3 regions of the Xanthomonas medicagonis genome follow, and region 3 is predicted to be linked to each of the others. Evidence: predicted binding sites of a transcription regulator. Region 3 holds the regulator's gene; each other region holds the start of a gene.

Region 1 (5,931 bases), 1.0 Mb from region 3:
CGACGCGATCAACCACGGCGAATTCGCGCCCAAGCGCGACAGCGAATATGCGCCCAAGGGCGGCAATCCGGTCGACGAGATCCTGCCGCTGCTGGCCGATGCGCAGGCGCCGACCCTGCTCGACCGCGCCGATGCCACCAGCGAGCAATACCGGCATCCGCTGACCTACTTCAAGGGCGCCCTGGGCCTGGTGCTGCTGCGCGAGCAGATCCTCGGCCCGGCGCGCTTCGACCCGGCGTTCCGCAAGTACATCGCCACCTGGGCGTACAGGCATCCGACCCCGTCGGACTTCTTCCGGCTGATGGAAAGCGAGTCCGGCGAGGACCTGTCGTGGTGGTGGCGCGGCTGGTACCTCAACAACTGGCAGCTGGACATGGGCGTACGCGCGGCCCGCTATGTCGATCACGACCCCGCCAAGGGCCTGCTGGTGACCCTGCAGAGCCGGCAGAAGCTGGTGATGCCGGCGACCTTGCGCATCGACTTCGCCGACGGCAGCCACCTGGACCAGCGCGTGCCGGTGGAGACCTGGATGCAGCAGGCGCAGCCGCAGCTGCGCGTGCCGAGCACGCAGAAAGTGCTGCACGTGACCCTGGATCCGGAGCACCGGCTGCCCGACGCCGACCGTGGCGACAACGAACTCGACACGGTGAGCTGATTCACGCTGGCGGGCGCGCGGCGCCCGCCGCTCCCCGCCTGGGGCGCCGTGTCCGGCGATGGCGGCCATCGGCGATCGCGCGTCGCCATGCTGCGTGTGCAAATCGTCCGCATCCGGCGGAACGCGCCAATGACGCGCTTGTCCCGGTCACGGCATGGGCGCGTGCGGCGCGCGGCACCGATTCGCAAGGCGGAACGTGGCCCCGCGCGGCGGTCGGCCAGGTTGCGCACGCGTCGAGACGGCCTGCGCGCGCGCCTGTCCGCGGCTGTCGTTGTCTGTCTCCGCGTGTCCGTTCGTGTCCGCTTCGGATGTCCCGCGCGCCGATCGGAGGCGCCGATCTAGCTTCCGCATGCGGGCGATTGCGCAGGCGCCGGCGGCGGCGAAGACTGCGCGCGGCCCCCACGCCCCGTGCCGTCGCTCGCCGCTTTCGCGTCGCGCGGCATGCACTCCATGCTGCTAGATGGGAGAGTCCGATGAACATCCAACCGCTCACGCGCGCGCTCGCGCTGGTCCTGCTGTCCTGCGCCGCGCCGGCCATCGCCGGTCCGGTCGGCTACGGCGCCGCCACCACCGGCGGCGGCAACGCCGTTCCGGTCAATGTCGCCACGCTGGAGGCGATGCAGGCCGCCATCGACGGCTACGCAGGCAGCGGCGGCCTGGTGCTGAACTACACCGGCCAGTTCGACTTCGCCAGCATCGGCAACGTCTGCGCGCAGTGGCAGTTGCCGGCCAAGACCGTGCAGATCAAGAACAAGAGCAACATCACCATCAAGGGTGCCAACGGCTCCTCGGCCAATTTCGGCCTGCGCGTGGTCGGCAACGCGCACAACGTGGTCATCCGCAACATGACCATCGGCCTGCTGCCGGGCGGCGAGGACGCCGATTCGATCTCGCTGGAGGGCAATTCCAGCGGCGCGCCGTCCAACATCTGGATCGACCACAACACGATCTTCGCGTCGCTGACCAAGTGCCCCGGCGCCGGCGACGCGTCCTTCGATGGCGGCATCGACATGAAGAAGGGCGTGCATCATGTCACCGTCTCCTACAACTACATCCACGATTACCAGAAGGTCGCGCTCAACGGCTACAGCGACAACGACACGCAGAACGCCGCCGCGCGCACCACCTACCACCACAACCGCTTCGAGAACGTGGAATCGCGGCTGCCGTTGCAGCGCCGCGGCCTGAGCCACATCTACAACAACTACTTCAACAACGTCCTCACCTCCGGCATCAACGTGCGCATGGGCGGGGTGGCGTTGATCGAGGCCAATTACTTCGAGAACGCGAAGAATCCGGTCACCTCGCGCGACAGCAGCGCCATCGGCTACTGGGACCTGATCAACAACTACGTCGGCGGCGGCATCACCTGGAGCGTGCCCGACAGCACCAGCAAGCCCTACGCCAACGCCACCACCTGGATCTCATCGAAGACCTTCCCCGAGCCGCTGGGCTACGTGTACACCGCCATGCCCGCGGCGCAGGTCAAGGCCAAGGTGATCGCCACGGCCGGGGCGGGGACCAACCTGGCCGAATGAGGCACGCCGCCTCCGCGCCCGATGGCGCGGAGGCGGTCACCGGTGGTGGCCGCAAGATATGCCGTTTGCCGCATATCAGCCGTAGTGGCAACTGCAGCCGCGCCCGCGACCGCCTGGAGCGAGCCCGCGTCAGCAACGATTGAAAATGGTGCTATTTCACGCAAAATTCACCTGTATGTCGCAATCGGGTGAACATGGCGCATGACGCGCACGCGCCGCTCACAATGTTGAGCAAATTCAAAAACTGTGCGCAGTTGCGCATCAAGAATCGCAGGCGACCGCCGTTACCTACTACGAGTACCCGCACGGGACATCCCGGGTGCGGTCGGTGCTGGAAGTGCCTTCCCCTTCTTCTCCGTCGCATCGCGTCCAGGCCGTTGGCTTGAGGGTGTCCTGCGCGATCCAGGTCGTGGCGGGGCTCATCTCCTTCTCCCAATTGGTGCCCCCCCCTCATGATCGGATTCCTTCAGCGCTACAACGTCGGGACGCGGCTCGCGTCCGCCTTCAGCGTCCTCATCCTGCTGTCCTGTGGCCTCGTGGTCGCTGGCCTGCTGACGTTGAAACAGGCGCGCGACATGATGGATACCATCGTCAATCGGCGCATGCAGATCCTCGATTACACCGGCGAGATGCGCAACGCCAGCGCGCTGATCGCGATCAATCTGCGCAACATCGTGCTGCCGACCACGCAGGAACAAAACGCGGGCTTCGCCAGGATCGTCGAGGAGCAGCGCCGCTACTACGACCAGGTCCACGACAAGCTCTATGCGATTCCGGTCACCGACGCCACCGGCGCGCAGATGCGCAAGCAGATCGACGACGCCTACCAGCGCACCCGCGCGGCCAACCAGCAGGTGCTGGACCTGGGCATGGCCAACAAGGCCGACGAGGCGCTGAAGGTGATGCTGGGCCAGGCCGCGCCGGCCAACCTGCACTGGCAGGAGGCGATCGCCACCTACGCCGACCGGCAACGCCAGCGCGGCGCCGAGGCCTATGCCAGCGCCAACGTGGCGATGGACCGCGGCCGCGGCCTGCTGGTGGCCGGCGGCGTCATCGTGGTCTTCGTCAGCGGCCTGCTCGCCTGGTTGATCACCCGTAGTCTGACCGTGCCCCTGAACCGCGCCACCCGCGTGGCCGAAGCCATCGCCAGCGGCAAGCTCGACAACGACGTTCGGACCGACGCCCGCGACGAGACCGGGCGCCTGCTGATCGCGATGCAGGGCATGCAGCAGCAGGTCGGCCGCCTGATCGACGCGCAGTTGGAGATGGCCAGGCGCCACGATGCCGGCGAAGTCAGTCATCGCATTGACGCGCAGGCCTTCCCCGGCGACTACGGGCGCATGGCGGCCGAGACCAATGCGCTGGTGGCATCGCACCTGGCGGTGAAGACGCGCCTGGCGCAGATCATGGGCCGCTATGCGATCGGCGACCTGTCGCAGGACATGGATCGTCTGCCGGGCGAGGAAGCGGTGTTGAGCCTGACCATGGACGAGGTCAAGGCCAATCTGTCGGCGATGAACGGGCAGATCAAGCAACTGGCGACGTCGGCCGCCGCCGGCGACTTCAGCGCGCGCGGCGATGCCGCCCGGTTCCAGTTCGACTTCCGGGTCATGGTGGAGAGCCTCAACCAGCTGATGGCCACCGCCGACGGCAATCTGCAGTCCCTGTCGGCGTTGCTGCGCTCGATCGCCGACGGCGACCTGACCGTGCGCATGCACGGCCAGTTCCATGGCGTGTTCGCGCAAATGCGCGACGACGCCAACGCCACCGCCGAGCAACTGGCGCAGATCGTCGGCCGGATCAAGGACTCGGCGGTATCGATCAACGCCGCGGCCAGCGAGATCGCCACCGGCAACGACGACCTGTCGCGGCGCACCGAGCAGCAGGCGGCCAGCCTGGAGGAAACCGCCGCCTCGATGGAGGAACTGACCTCCACGGTCAAGCAGAACGCCGAACATGCGCGGCAGGCCAACCAGCTCGCGGCTGGCGCGGCTGCGGTCGCCTCGGAAGGCGGCGAGGTGGTCGGCCAGGTCGTGGACACGATGAGCGGGATCGAGGCCGCGTCGAAGAAGATCGCCGACATCATCTCTGTGATCGACGGTATCGCCTTCCAGACCAATATCCTGGCCTTGAATGCGGCCGTGGAAGCGGCGCGCGCCGGCGAGCAGGGCCGCGGCTTCGCCGTGGTCGCCTCGGAAGTGCGCACCCTGGCGCAGCGTTCGGCCAGCGCGGCCAAGGAGATCAAGGCGTTGATCGACGATTCGGTCGGCCGTGTCGCCGCGGGCTCGGTGCTGGTCGGCCAGGCCGGCAAGACCATGCAGGAGATCGTGGCCTCGGTGCAGCGCGTCACCGACATCATGAGCGAGATCTCGGCGGCGTCGCAGGAGCAGTACGCCGGCATCGAGCAGGTCAACCAGACCGTCACCCAGATGGACGAGGCCACCCAGCAGAACGCCGCGCTGGTGGAAGAGGCCAGCGCCGCGGCGCGCGCGATGGAACAGCAGGCGACCGAGCTGACGCAGGCGGTGGCCGTGTTCAAGCTGGAGGACGGCGTAGCCCCCGCGCGGGTGGCGCAGGCCATCGCCGCGGTGGCGCCGCCGCGGGCGCGGGCACGTCCTGCCGCACCGGCGCAGGCGCCGCGCCCGCGCGCGGTCGCGCTGGCTAGCGACAAGGACTGGGCCGAGTTCTGAGCGGCTTGCCGCGGGTCGCCGTCCTCTTGCGGGAGGGCGGCGAACCCGTGTGGAACAGGACGGTCGGCGGCCGGCGCGCGTCGTGCCGTAGACGCCGCCTGTCAGGGTGCCTTGCAAGGCCTTGTTGGCGGCGCGATGTTGAGCGCCGTGCCGCCGTATTACAGAATGCGGCATCGACGACGGCAGGAGCCACCCCATGTCCAATTCCATTGCCCCAGTGCGACGTGCATCGGTCCACGTCGTCGGCGGCACGCGCCCGAGCGGGCGAGCGCCGTGGGTCCGCCGTCTCGGCCTGCTGGCCACCGCGTGCGCCAGCCTCGTCGGCTGCGCGATGGCCGATGCGCCGCTGTCCAGGGAGCAGTTCGCCAGCCGGATCGCCACGCTGCTGGAGGGCCGCGATGCGGTGGAGGTGCCCGCGTCGGCGCTGACCGCGTTTGCGTGGCAGCGTCTTTGCTTCGAGCGTGGCGACGCGCTCCTGCTGACCTTCAGCGGCGATGGCAAGACGCGCGTGCTGGCGTTGCCCTACACCCAGTTTTTTGTCGACGAGGGCCACGTGCAGGGATCGCTGGAGGATGCCTGTGTCGCGCCCGGCGACAGGATCCTGGTCAAGAAGAAGTATCCGGGCCATGCCGGTCCGGTCGAGTTCCAGAAACCCGGGCCATGAGCGCCGAGACGGCCTGCGCTGCCGCGCGTTGCTGAAGCACCGTTTCCTTGAGGCCAGCCTGGTTGGCAGGCGCCGCGGCGGTGCGACCGACCGATTGTGCATGGTCCTTGCGCATGTCATGCAGCACGATGGCCGGGCTGGGGATGCGCCGGTCAATATCGAGCGTACATATCGTGCTTGCAGCGCGACGCTGCGCGCTCATGCGCGTATCGCGTGCGTCGATTGCGCTGGGCGGCATCGCTGTCTGGCAGCATGCATCCGCGTTGCTTGCGCGGCAGCCCAGGGGTTCCAGATGTTGGCGTCATCGGCTCGTGCCGGCGAGGGCGTGCGGTGCATGGCGTTTGCGGATGGCGTTCCGATGCCCGATTTGCGTTGTAGCGCACG
Region 2 (5,931 bases), 1.5 Mb from region 3:
CGAGGCGATGCCGGCGACGTTGCCGAGGTTGCCGCGGTCCACCAGCAGCAACTTGCCCAGCACCACCGCCATCAGCAGCGCACCGGCCAGCCACAGGCCGCGCTGCCGGCGCCGCGAGCCGAGCACCCAGCCGAGCACGCCGAGTACGCTCCACGCCACGGTCAGGCTGGTCTGCGCCACGCCGTCGGCGAGCAGTCCGTGCCAGGGCGCGCCGCCCCAGTAATGCACCGCATGCAGGGTCACGCTGGTGATCCAAAGGAAGCCGCCACCGGCCAGCAGCGGCAGACGGCGCGCGCGCAACGCCGCCGGCGCGGTCGGCGACCACAGCCAGCGCGCCGCCAATACCAGCACCAGCAGCTGACTCAGTTCCAGCGGATTGAGCACCGCCACCCACGGCAACGGCGCGCTGGAGCCAGGTACGCACAGGGTCCATAGCCAGGCCACCCCGAGCAGGCCGAAATAGCTGCCCTGCAGCGCACCGCGGCACGGATCGAACGGCGCGCCCAGCGGCGCGGCCAGCCAGCGCCAGCGCAGCAGGGACAGCGCCGCCACCAGCAGCCACGGTGCCAGCAGCACGGCCCACTGCCAGCCTTCGGCCAAGGCGAAGCGCTGCGCCAGCCACATGCCCGACAGCGCCAGCACCGCCGGCCACAGCAGCCACCACACGAACTGCGCCGCCTTGGCCACGCCGCCGCCACTGCCACGCAGGCAGATCAGGCTGCGCACGCCCAGCGCCGCGAACAGCGCCCAGGCCCAGACGCCATGCCCGGCGAACGGCTGCCCGTGCGCATCGGCCTGCAACAGCGCCAACGGCAGCGCCAGCAACAGCGCGCCGAGCGTGGTCGCCGCCAGCGCGCGCGCCGGCTGCCGCCGATGCACTTCGGCCGCCAGCCAGCCGGTCAGCGCGACGAAGGCGAGCCAGACATCGGCGCGCGCGGCGAACTCGACGAAGCGCGCGATCTCGGCGACCCCGATCGCGCACCACCACGCCAGGCCCCACAGGTAGTAGCCCAGCGCCGGCAGGACGGCGCCCGCGCGGCGGTAGCTCCAGGCGCTGGCGAAGCCGGCGACGGCGATCAGCGCGCCGCTCATGAACGTGGCATTGGCCACCGCATGGGTGTCGTGCCCGGCCATGTCCAGCCCGAACGCGAAGCCGAGCATCGCCGCCATCTGCAGGCCGGCGCCGCTGAGCTGCGGCAACCAGCGCCGTTGCCGCAAGCCCAGCCAGACCAGGCCGGCGCCTTCCAGCGCGAACACGCTGGCGGTGGCGCGCGCCGACAGCGCCAACGGCACCGCCAGCGTCGCGAAGCCCACCGCCAGCACCGCGTAGGCCTGGCCGAGCACCGCGAAGCGCGCGCGCCGCAGCAGCGCGGCCGCCAGCAGCGCGTACAGCGCCGCCAGGCCCAGCGCGCACAGCGCCAGCGGCAGGCCTTCGCCGCGCAGCAGGCCCGCCTGCAGCGAGAAGGCCACCAGCGGCGTGCCGAACACCAGGCTGCCGTCGATCAGGTCGCCGCGCTCGGCCGGCTGCCGGCGCGCGTACAGGATCGGGATCAGCAGGTAGAAGGCGAAGAACAGCAGCAGGAACGGCTCGGTACTGGCGAACTTCGCCGGCTGGTACTGCAGCACGCCCCACAGCGTGCCGATGCCGAAGGTGAAGGCGAACCCGAGCAGGTTGAGCACCCGCCATGGCCGGTACCAGGCGATCGCGAACACCGCCGCGTTCAGCACCGCGTAGTAGGAGAACAGGCCGACATGGTTGCCGCTGCCGGTGGACAGCCAGATCGGCGCCAGGAATCCGGCCAGCGTCGCCAGCACCGCCAGCGTGCGCGATTCCTGCACCACCGCCAGCACGCACATGCCCGCCACCAGCACGATGCTCAGGCCGAAGGCGGCGCCGGCCGGAATCAGGCCCGACAGCTTGAACGCGGCGAACACGGTCAGCAGCAGTACGCCGATCGCGCCGCCTTGCAGGGCCAGCGCGAAGCTGCGCTTGCGGGTGCGCTGGCGCCAGCCGAAGCCCAGGCCGGCGAGCGCCGCGGCGGCGATGCCGGCATAGCGCAGTTGGATCGGCATGCGCAGCCAGCCCTGGTCGCCGGCGTATTTCAACAGCGCGGCGACGCCGGCCAACAGCACCAGCATGCCGATCTTGACCGGCACGTTGCCTTCGGTGAACCAGCGCTTGATGCCGCCCAACAGCCGCTCCACCGGATCCGGGCCGCGCGGCGGCGCCGCGACAGGCGGCGGACCCGCTTGCACGCCCGCGGCGTCCGCCGCGTCGGCGGCCTGGGCGCCGCGCGCCGCGTATGGCTGCGGCTGCGGCATGGTCTGCGGAAGCGGCGGTGGCGCAGGCGGTGGCGACACCGGTGCGGTCGGCGCCACCGTGGCCGGCGCCACCGCATCGGCGGGATGCTCGGGCCAGGCGCGGGGTCCGGCGTCGGCGCCGAGGTCGGCGGTGGCCGCGTCGCGCTCGGCCGCGACCGTCGTGCCCGCGAACGGTGCTTGCACCGCGTTGCCGCGCAGCTGCGCCACCTGCCCTTCCAGCGCCGCCACCCGCCGGCGCACGCCGCCCAGCATCACCAGCACCACGATCAGCAGCACCGGCACGGCCAGCACCGCCAAGACCCCCAACACGATCAACGACTCCATCCGGCATCCTCTCCGAGGCGACACGGCGCCATGGCAGGCGCGCCAGCGGCCCGGCGACGCCGGACCTGGCGAAGATGGTAGACGAGATCGCCGTTGCCGCGGCCGCGCGCGGCACCGCCCACCCGACCGGGGCGGACGTCGCGGCCGCGCTCAAGCGCGCCTTCGCCCGGCCGCTACTTGCCTTATCCCGTCTGCGTCTGCGGCCCCCTCCCCTCCCATCGACAGCGCGAAATGAACCTGCCCGCCATCCCCGCCGAACCAGGCATCGACGACCACATCCGCGCCGTCGTCGGCCTGTCCGACCAGTTGCTCGGACAGCTGCGCCGGTCGCTGCAGCGCATCGACGAAATCAATCGCACCACCCATGTGATCTCGATGAACGCACGCATCGAATCGGCGCGGATCGGCCAGGCCGGGCGCGGCTTCAGCGTGATCGCGCAGGAAATGGACGTGCTGTCGCGGCGCGTCGCCGAGGCCACCCAGGACCTGGACAGGGTCGCCGCCAGCACCAGCACCGACATGGGCCACACCCTGCAGCGGCTGCAGGACAACGTGCGCGACACCCGCCTGAGCGAACTGGCGCTGGGCAACATCGACCTGATCGACCGCAACCTCTACGAGCGCAGTTGCGACGTGCGCTGGTGGGCGACCGACGCGGCCATCGTCGCCGCCGCGCGGCCCGGCCGCGACGCCGCCGAACTGGCCTACGCCGCGCGGCGCATGGGCCAGATCCTGGACTCGTACACGGTGTATTTCGATCTGGTGCTGGCCGGCAACGACGGCCGCATCCTCGCCAACGGCCGGCCGCAACACTACGCCTCGGTCGGCAGCGACGTGTCCGGGCAGGCCTGGTTCGAGGAGGCCGTGCGTACCCGCAGCGGCGAGCAGTTCGGTTTCCAGGACGTGCATGCCAGCCCCCTGGCCGATGGCGAACGGGTGCTGGTGTACGCCTGTACCGTGCGCGAGGGCGGCCGTGTCGACGGCCGCGTGCTGGGCGTGCTCGGCATCGTGTTCCGCTGGGACGCGCTGGCGCAGACGGTGGTGCAGCGCACGCCGCTGTCGGAGCAGGAATGGGGCCGCAGCCGGGTATGCATTGTCGACCAGCACGGCCAGGTGCTGGCCGATTCGGCTGGGCGCATGCTGCAGGACCGTCTCGATTTCCCCGGCCGCGACGCGCTGTTCAAGCAGCCGCGCGGCGCCGTACTGAGCGATCTGGGCGGGCGCCCGCACTGCATCGCGCATGCCGCCTCGCCCGGTTACGAGACCTACCGCACCGGCTGGCACTCGCTGATCCTGCAGGCGCTGTAGCGCGACACGCGCGCGAAGCGCCCCACGCTCAGCGCTGGCGGACCTCGATCACCACCTTGCCCTTGGCGCGTCCGCTCTCGACGTAGGCCAGGGCCTGCGCCGCCTCCTCCAGCGGGAACACCCGATCCAGCACCGGCCTGATGCTGCCGGCCTCGATCAGCGCACCGATCTCGCGCAACTGCTCGCCGTTGGCGGTCATGAACAGGAAGGCGTAGTCCACCCCGTGCCGCCGGGCCTTCCTGCGGATGCCGCCGCTCAGCAGACGGATCGCCAGCCGCAGCGGCCACGCCAGGCCTTGTCGCACGGCGAAGTCAGGGTCCGGCGGGCCGGAGATGGAAATGAGCGTGCCGCCTGGCTTGAGCACGCGCAGGGATTTCTCCAGCACGTCGTTGCCCAGGCTGTTCAGGACCACGTCGTAGCCGTGCACGAGGGTCTCGAAGTCCTGCGTCCGGTAGTCGATGACCAGGTCGGCGCCCAGCGCCTTGACCCAGGCGACATTGGCGGTGCCGGTGGTGGTCGCGACGAAGGCGCCGAGGTGCTTGGCGAGCTGGATGGCGATGCTGCCGACGCCGCCGGAGCCGGCATGGATCAGCACCTTCTGGCCTTTCTGCAGACGCGCCGTCTCGACCAGCGCTTGCCACGCGGTCAGCGCGACCAGCGGCACCGAGGCGGCCTCTTCCATGCCGAGGTTGGCGGGCTTCAATGCCAGCGCGCTTTCCTTGACCGCGATGCGCTCGGCGAAGCTGCCGATGCGCGTCTGCTCGGGACGCGCATACACCGTGTCGCCCGGCTTGAAGCGGCGCACGCCGGCCCCGACCCGCAACACCACGCCGGCCACGTCGTTGCCCAGCACCAGCGGAAAGCGGTACGGCAGGATCAGCTTGAACTCGCCCTTGCGGATCTTCGCGTCGAGCAGGTTGACGCCGGCGGCATGCACTTCGACCAGTACATCGTCGTCGCCCACCTCCGGTTCGGGCAGCTCGCCGATCCGGCCCGGGTGCTTGTCGCCATAGCCTTCGATGAAGAACGCTTTCATGATTTTTCCCCGACGAAAACGAATGCGAGCGCCAGCAGGATTTCGAGCGCGACGGCGACCAGGATCCCGCGGCCCGCGTGAGCGCTGGCGAGCTCGACGATGCCAAGCACCGCCAGCACCGAACAGGCGGTGACGATCCCCGCCACCAAGGCCGAACGCGCCGGCGATGGCGCCGCGCCGCGCGCCATGAAGAACATCACGCTCATGCCTGCGTACAGCGCCGCGCCTCTTCGCGCCACCAGGTCGGCCGACGGCGAGGCGCCGATGTTCCAGTTCGCCAGCATCGCGCCCGGCGAGAACATCCACACGCAGGCCAGTGCCATGAACAGGACCGAGACCCAGACCGACAGCGAGCGGAAACCCAGGCGCATACGGTTACCGGTTGAGGATGCGGGAGAGCACGGCCTGGTGGATCCAGCGCGGCGTCGCCCACATGAACACCGCATTCGCCTTGTTGAGCAACCCGGGCACGACGCTGATGCGGCCGGCATCCAGCGCGCGGATACCGGCGCGCACCACCGGCGGCGTCTGCATCATCAAGGCATTCAACCGCGGCGTGATCCTTTGCTGGGCGACGCGCGCGAAGCCGGTGTCGGTCAACCCCGGGCACAGCGTGGTGACGCCGACGCCATCGCGCGCGAACTCGCGATGCAGCGCCTCGCCCAAGCGCAGCACGTAGGCCTTCGCGGCCGAATACACCGCGAAGTCCTCCACGCCCTGGTAGGCCAGCAGGCTGGCCACCTGCAGGATCTTGCCGCGCCGCCGCCGCCGCATGTCCTGGCCGAACAGGTGCGTCATCGCGGTCAGGCTGGCGATATCGAGCTGGATCATCGACAGCACCGGCTCCAGTTCAGCGGCCAGGAACGGCCCCTGCAACCCGTGCCCCGCATTGTTGATCAGCACCTCGACCTCGATGCCCCGCGCGTGCAGGTCGGCATGCA
Region 3 (5,931 bases):
CGTCGCGGCTGAAGCCGCTCCTACAGGGGAAACAAGGCGCCAGGGATGCGGCTCCTACGATTCCCCAATCCCCATTCCCCAATCCCGGCCTTTCAGGCCTTCAAGCCATCCACATCCAGGATCAACGCCAGGCGGCCGTCGCCGATCAGGGTCGCGCCGGCGTAGCCGGGCAGGCCGCGCAGGGCGCGCGGCAGGGGTTTGATCACCACTTCCTCGCGGCCACGGACCTGGTCCACGACCAGGCCCATGCGCGATTCGCCGGCCTGCAGCACCACCACGGTGAGCAGCGGCAGTTGCGGGGCGTCGATGTTGAGCCACTGGCGCAGGTCCACCAGCGGCAGGGTGTGCGACTGCCGGTCGAGCACGGCACGGCCGTCGAACCAGCCCAGCGAGCGGCGCGGGGCGTGCAGCACCTCGACCACGCGCGCCAGCGGCAGCGCGTAGACGGTGTCGCCGGCCTGCACCAGCAGGGTCGGCAGGATCGCCAGGGTCAGCGGCACGCGGATCAGGAAGCGGCTGCCGCGGCCCAGTTCCGACTGGATCTGGATCTGCCCGCTGAGTTCGCGGATCCGCGACTGCACCACGTCCATGCCGACGCCGCGGCCGGAGATGTCGGTGACTTCGGACTTGGTCGAGAAGCCGGGCAGGAACACCAGGTGCAGGCATTCCTCGGTGGTCAGGCGCGCGGCGGCCTCGGGATCGATCAGGCCCTTCTCGCGGGCCTTGGCGCGCAGCCGCTCCGGATCGATGCCGGCGCCGTCGTCCTGCACCTCGATGCTGACGTAGTCGCCTTCCTGCTGCGCCGACAGGCGCACGTGGCCGCCGCGCGGCTTGCCGGTGGCCTCGCGCAGCGCCGGGGTCTCGATGCCGTGGTCGATCGCGTTGCGCACCAGGTGCACCAGCGGGTCGGCCAGGGCCTCGACCAGGTTGCGGTCCAGTTCGGTCTCGGCGCCGACCAGTTCCAGGTCCACTTCCTTGTTGAGCGAGCGGGCGACGTCGCGCGCCACCTTGGGAAAGCGCGAGAACACCTTGCCGACCGGCTGCATGCGCGTGCGCATCACCGCCGACTGCAGGCGCGCGGTGGCGATGTCCAGGCTGCTGACCGCGCGGTCCAGTTCCTCGTCGCGCAGGCGCACGCGCAGGGTCTTGAGCCGGTTGCGCGACAGCACCAGTTCGCCGATCAGGTTCACGATCGCGTCCAGGCGCTTGGTGTCCACGCGCACGGTGTGTTCGGGTTCGGCGGCCTTGGCCGGCGCGGCGGCCGCCTTGGGCGCGGCGCTGGGCGCGCGCGGCGGCGGCTGCAGCGCCTGCGGCGTGGCCGCGGGCGGCGCGTCGCCATGCAACTGGTCCAGCAGCGCCTCGAATTCGTCGTCGTCGATCAGGTCGTCGCCGGCGCCCGCGGCCTTGGCCGGCGCGGCGGCGGGCTTGGCCGCCACCACCGCCGTCTCTTCGCCGCTGGTGGCGAACTGCGCGATCAGCGACGCCGGCGCGCGCGGCGGTTCGTTGCCGCTGCCGAACGCGTCGAGCATCGACTGCAGGTAGTCCAGCGACTGCTGCGCGGCGTCGAAGTGCCGTGCCTGCAGGGTGGCCTGGCCGGCGCGGGCCTGGCCGAGGGTGTCCTCGGCGGCGTGGCACAGCTCCACCATCGGGGTGATCGCCAGGAAGCCGGCGCCGCCCTTGAGCGTGTGGAAGCCGCGGAACACCGCGTTGAGCTGGCCGCTGTCCTCGGGCGCCTGCTCCAGCGACACCAATTGCTCGCCGAGCCGGTCCAGGATCTCCTGGGCCTCGATGATGAAGTCGGCAGCGATGTCGTCGGGTACGGCGCTCATAAAATTACAGTCCCAGTCCTGACAAAAGGTCGTCGGCGTCGTTCTGCGACACGCCGTGACGGTCCAGTCCGGCCAGCGCGGGGCCGGCCAGGCCGCCGTCGGCCTTCTTGTTGTCGTCCTTCGGCGGCAGTCCCAGCGCGCCGAAGCCTTCGTGCACGCGGCGCACGATGGTGGCGACGCGGCGGATGATCTGCCCGGTCAGGTCCTGGAAGCTCTGCGCCAGGGCCATCTCGGTGAGGTTGTGGCGGATCTTGTCGAGGATCTCGCTCTGGTCGCCGCTGAGGCCGCCGGCGCTGAGCTGGTTGGCCAGCGCGCGGCATTCCTCGGCCAGGTCCAGGGTGCGGTGGCTGGCCTGTTCGGTCATCTCCACCACGTGGTCCAGGCGCGAGCAGGCGTCGTCCAGTTCGCCGGCCTCGCTGGGCACCACCGGCAGTTCGCCGAGCGCCTGGCCCAGGTCGCGGGCGAGCCGGCTCAGGCCCTGCATCATCGGTCGCGTGCGCCAGGCGGCGAGGGTGTCGATCTCCCTGCGCCAGCCGGCCTCGTCGCCGTTCTCCAGCGCGTCCAGGGCGCCTTGCAGGCGTTCGATCAGGGCGGTACGTTCGGCGGTGGCTTCCATTTAGGCGGTCGCTCCCAGACGTTCGAAGATCTTGCCCAGCTTCTCCTGCAGCGTCTGCGCGGTGAACGGCTTGATGATGTAGCCGTTCACGCCGCACTGCGCGGCCTCGATGATCTGCTCGCGCTTGGCCTCGGCGGTCACCATCAGCACCGGCAGGTGCTTGAGCTTGTCGTCGGCGCGGATGTTGCGCAGCAGGTCGATGCCGGTCATGCCGGGCATGTTCCAGTCGGTGACCACGAACTCGAACGGTGCCGAGCGCAGCGCGGCGAGGGCGCTGTTGCCGTCTTCGGCCTCGGCGGTGTTGGTGAAGCCCAGATCGCCGAGCAGATTCTTGACGATGCGTCGCATCGTCGAGAAATCGTCCACGATCAAAATCCGCATGTTCTTGTTCACCGCTTACTCCTTGGGTCTTATTCTTCGTCTTCCAGGCCGGCGTCGGCCGCTTCGAACGCCTTGAGGCGCCCGCGCAACCGGACCGTGGCCTGGCCGTGGATCTGGCACACGCGCGACTCGCTGACACCGAGCACCGCGCCGATTTCCTTCAGGTTCAGTTCCTGCTCGTAGTACAGCGACAGCACCAGCTGCTCGCGTTCGGGCAACTGCGCGATCGCCTTGCCCAGCTCGCGGCCGAATTCGCTGCGTTCCAGCATCTGCTGCGGATTGGGGCCGCCCTTGGCGATGGTGTCCAGTTCGCCATGGTCCTCGACCCGCGACTCCAGGCTCAGCACCTGGCCGCGTGCGGCATCTTCCATCAAGCGCAGGTATTCGGGAAGCGGCATGTCCATCGCCGCGGCCACTTCGTTGGCGGCGGCGGCGCGGCCGGTGCTCTGCTCGATCTTGCGGATCGCCGAGGCGGCGTCGCGGGCGCGGCGGTGCACCGAGCGCGGCACCCAGTCGCCGCGGCGGATCTCGTCGATCATCGAGCCGCGGATGCGGATCGAGGCGTAGGTCTCGAACGAGGCGCCCTGGTCGGCATCGTAGCTGCGCGAGGCCTCGATCAGGCCGATCATGCCGGCCTGGATCAGGTCGTCGATCTCGACGCTGGCCGGCAGCCGCGCCGCCAGGTGGTGGGCGATGCGCCGCACCAGGTCCGAATGCTGGGTGATGTAGTCGTTGGCGCTGTTGCGCTGCACGGCGCGGTACTGGGCGGCGGCGTTCATGCGGCGACCCCCCGCTGGATGATCCGTTCGACGAAGAACTCGACGTTGCCGCGCGGCGCGGTCGGGGCCTGCCAGCGCGCGGTGCGGCGGGCGATCTCGGCGATCGCCTGCGCCGACGGGCTGGACGGGTAGGCCTTGACCACCGGCTGCTGGCGCTGCACCGACAGGCGCAGCCAGTCGTCCTGCGGCACGCAGCCCAGGTAGTTCAGCGACACGTCGCCGAGGAACTTCTCGCACACCCGGCTCAGCTTGTCGTACAGCAGGCGGCCTTCGTTGAGGTCGCGGACCATGTTGGCCACGATCTGCACCCGGTCCACGCCGCGTTCGCGCGAGAGCACCTTGATCAGGGCGTAGGCGTCCGTGATCGAGGCCGGTTCGTCGCAGACCACCACCACCGCGTCCTGCGCGGCCTGGCAGAAGGTCAGCACGCTGTCGGTGATGCCGGCTGCGGTGTCGATGATCATCACGTCGAGCTCGCGCTGCAGCTCGGAGAACACGTTGACCAGGCCGACGTGCTGCGCCGGCGGCAGTTCGGCCATGTGCCGGCGGCCGGAGGCGGCGGGCACCACCATCAGGCCGTTGGGCATGTCGATCAGCACCTCTTCCAGGGTGCAGCGCCCGGCGACCAGGTCGGCGAGGGTGAACTTGGGGGTCAGCCCGAGTAGCACGTCGACGTTGGCCAGGCCGAGGTCGGCGTCCAGCAGCAGGGTGCGCTTGCCCATGTCGGCCAGCGCCATGGACAGGTTGACCGAGATGTTGGTCTTGCCGACGCCGCCCTTGCCGCCGGTCACGGCGATGGTGCGCACCGGGCCCAGCGGCTCGCTGCGCGTTGCCGACAGGGGGAAGGCATTGGTCAGGTTGACGTAATCACGCGACGGCATGGGTCTGCTCCGGAGTACAGGGCTTATCGGCAGCGCGCCGCAAATCTTCAAGGCGCAATACCAGGCTGGCGGCGTTGGCGCGGTGCAGGTCGTCCGGCACGCGCTGACCATCGGTCACCCAGGTGATGGGAAGCCGGTGGTCCGCGACCACCGACAGGGCACTGCCAAACCGCCCGGTTTCATCCAGCTTGGTCAAGATCACCCCCTGCGGATCGGCGCCGGCGAACCGGCGCACCACCTCGTCCAGGTCGGAGAAATGGGCATTGGCAGGGAGTACTAGCAAGGACCGGACCACTCGCGAGGCGCGCAGCCAGTGCAACTGCGCGACCAGGGCGCGGTCGCGCTGGCCCATGCCGGCGGTGTCGATCAGCACCAGCTTGTAGTCGCGCAGGCGCTCCAGCAGCTGCTGCAGGGCGGCGTCGCTGTCGGCCTCGTGCACGGCGATGCCGAGCTGGCGGCCGTAGCTGTGCAGCTGTTCGCGGCCGCCGACGCGGACCGTGTCGGTGGTGACCAGGGCCACGTCGCGGGCGGCGTGGCGCTCCAGGAAGCGCGAGGCCAGCTTGGCGATGGTGGTGGTCTTGCCGGCGCCGGTGGGGCCGATCAGGGCGATCACCCCGCCTTCCTCGAGCGGGTCCAGCGCGGCGATCGGCAGGCGCTTGGACAGCAGGCCCAGCATCAGCCCGCGGCCGCGGTGCAGCTCCAGGTCGGCGGGGATCTGCATGACCACGTCGCGGGTGATGCCGCTGTCGAAGCCGTAGTCGTCCATCAGCTCCAGCGCCTGGGCACGCACCGGCGAGCCGCGCAGACGTTCATCGGTGAGGCGGTTCATCTCGCGCTCGATCATCTGCCGCATCAGCGCCAGTTCGTCGCGCAGCTGAGTCAATTGTTCGTCGTTCTGCGCGGCCGGGAAGCTCGGCACCGGCGCCAGCGCCGGCGCCGTCGGGATCCCGGCGCTCGCGGCGGCCTGCGGCGCGGCCGCGGCGGCCGGCGCCGGGGCGGCGGGAGCGGCGGTCGGAGTCAGCGCCACCGCGGCGATGTCCTCGAGCCAGGCCGGCACCGCGGCGGCGGCGCTGGCGGGCACGGCCGGGGCGGCGAACGGGCTGGGCATCGGCACGCTGATCGGCGCGTTGCGGAACACGTCTTCGGGAATGCGGAATTCGGCGAACGGGGCGGTGTCGGCCACCGGGGCGGGCGGCGCAGCGGCCGGACGGCTCGGGGCGGCGGGGCGGCTCGGCGCGGGCGCGGTGCCGGCGGGCATCGCCGAGGCGGCGATCGCGGCCGGCTGGGTCAGCGGCCGCGCCGGCGCGGCCTGCGCCGCGGGCGCCGGGTTCGCCTGGCCGGCGGCCGGGGCGCGGCGCTGGCTGATCGCGGCCATCATCGCCATCGCCGGATTGGCCGAAGCCTTGGCCGGGCGCGGCGCCGGGTTGGCGGCCGACACCGGCAGC

What was found. The regulator FliA, encoded in region 3, starts transcription of late flagellar genes. The targets are predictions, from matches to a motif close to TAAAGTTTNNCNNNCNNNGGCCGATAA.
Region 1: a site for FliA is predicted at 2,455-2,481, ahead of AB3X07_RS07420 (methyl-accepting chemotaxis protein). Genes of this name have one in related genera too.
Region 2: a site for FliA is predicted at 2,797-2,823, ahead of AB3X07_RS05630 (methyl-accepting chemotaxis protein). Genes of this name have one in related genera too.

Annotation. Positions count from the first base shown of each region.
Region 1 covers NZ_CP162488.1:1,757,618-1,763,548, forward strand. The annotation lists gene AB3X07_RS07410 (M1 family metallopeptidase) at 1-655, shown strand, start outside; gene AB3X07_RS07415 (pectate lyase family protein) at 1,129-2,193, shown strand; gene AB3X07_RS07420 (methyl-accepting chemotaxis protein) at 2,646-4,883, shown strand; gene AB3X07_RS07425 (hypothetical protein) at 5,080-5,547, shown strand.
Region 2 covers NZ_CP162488.1:1,307,646-1,313,576, reverse strand. The annotation lists gene AB3X07_RS05635 (DUF2339 domain-containing protein) at 1-2,646, opposite strand, end outside; gene AB3X07_RS05630 (methyl-accepting chemotaxis protein) at 2,878-3,954, shown strand; gene AB3X07_RS05625 (NADP-dependent oxidoreductase) at 3,983-4,990, opposite strand; gene AB3X07_RS05620 (hypothetical protein) at 4,987-5,361, opposite strand; gene AB3X07_RS05615 (SDR family NAD(P)-dependent oxidoreductase) at 5,366-5,931, opposite strand, start outside.
Region 3 covers NZ_CP162488.1:2,783,564-2,789,494, reverse strand. The annotation lists gene AB3X07_RS11775 (chemotaxis protein CheA) at 93-1,829, opposite strand; gene AB3X07_RS11770 (protein phosphatase CheZ) at 1,834-2,445, opposite strand; gene cheY (chemotaxis response regulator CheY) at 2,446-2,838, opposite strand; gene AB3X07_RS11760 (RNA polymerase sigma factor FliA) at 2,856-3,605, opposite strand; gene AB3X07_RS11755 (MinD/ParA family ATP-binding protein) at 3,602-4,486, opposite strand; gene flhF (flagellar biosynthesis protein FlhF) at 4,473-5,931, opposite strand, start outside.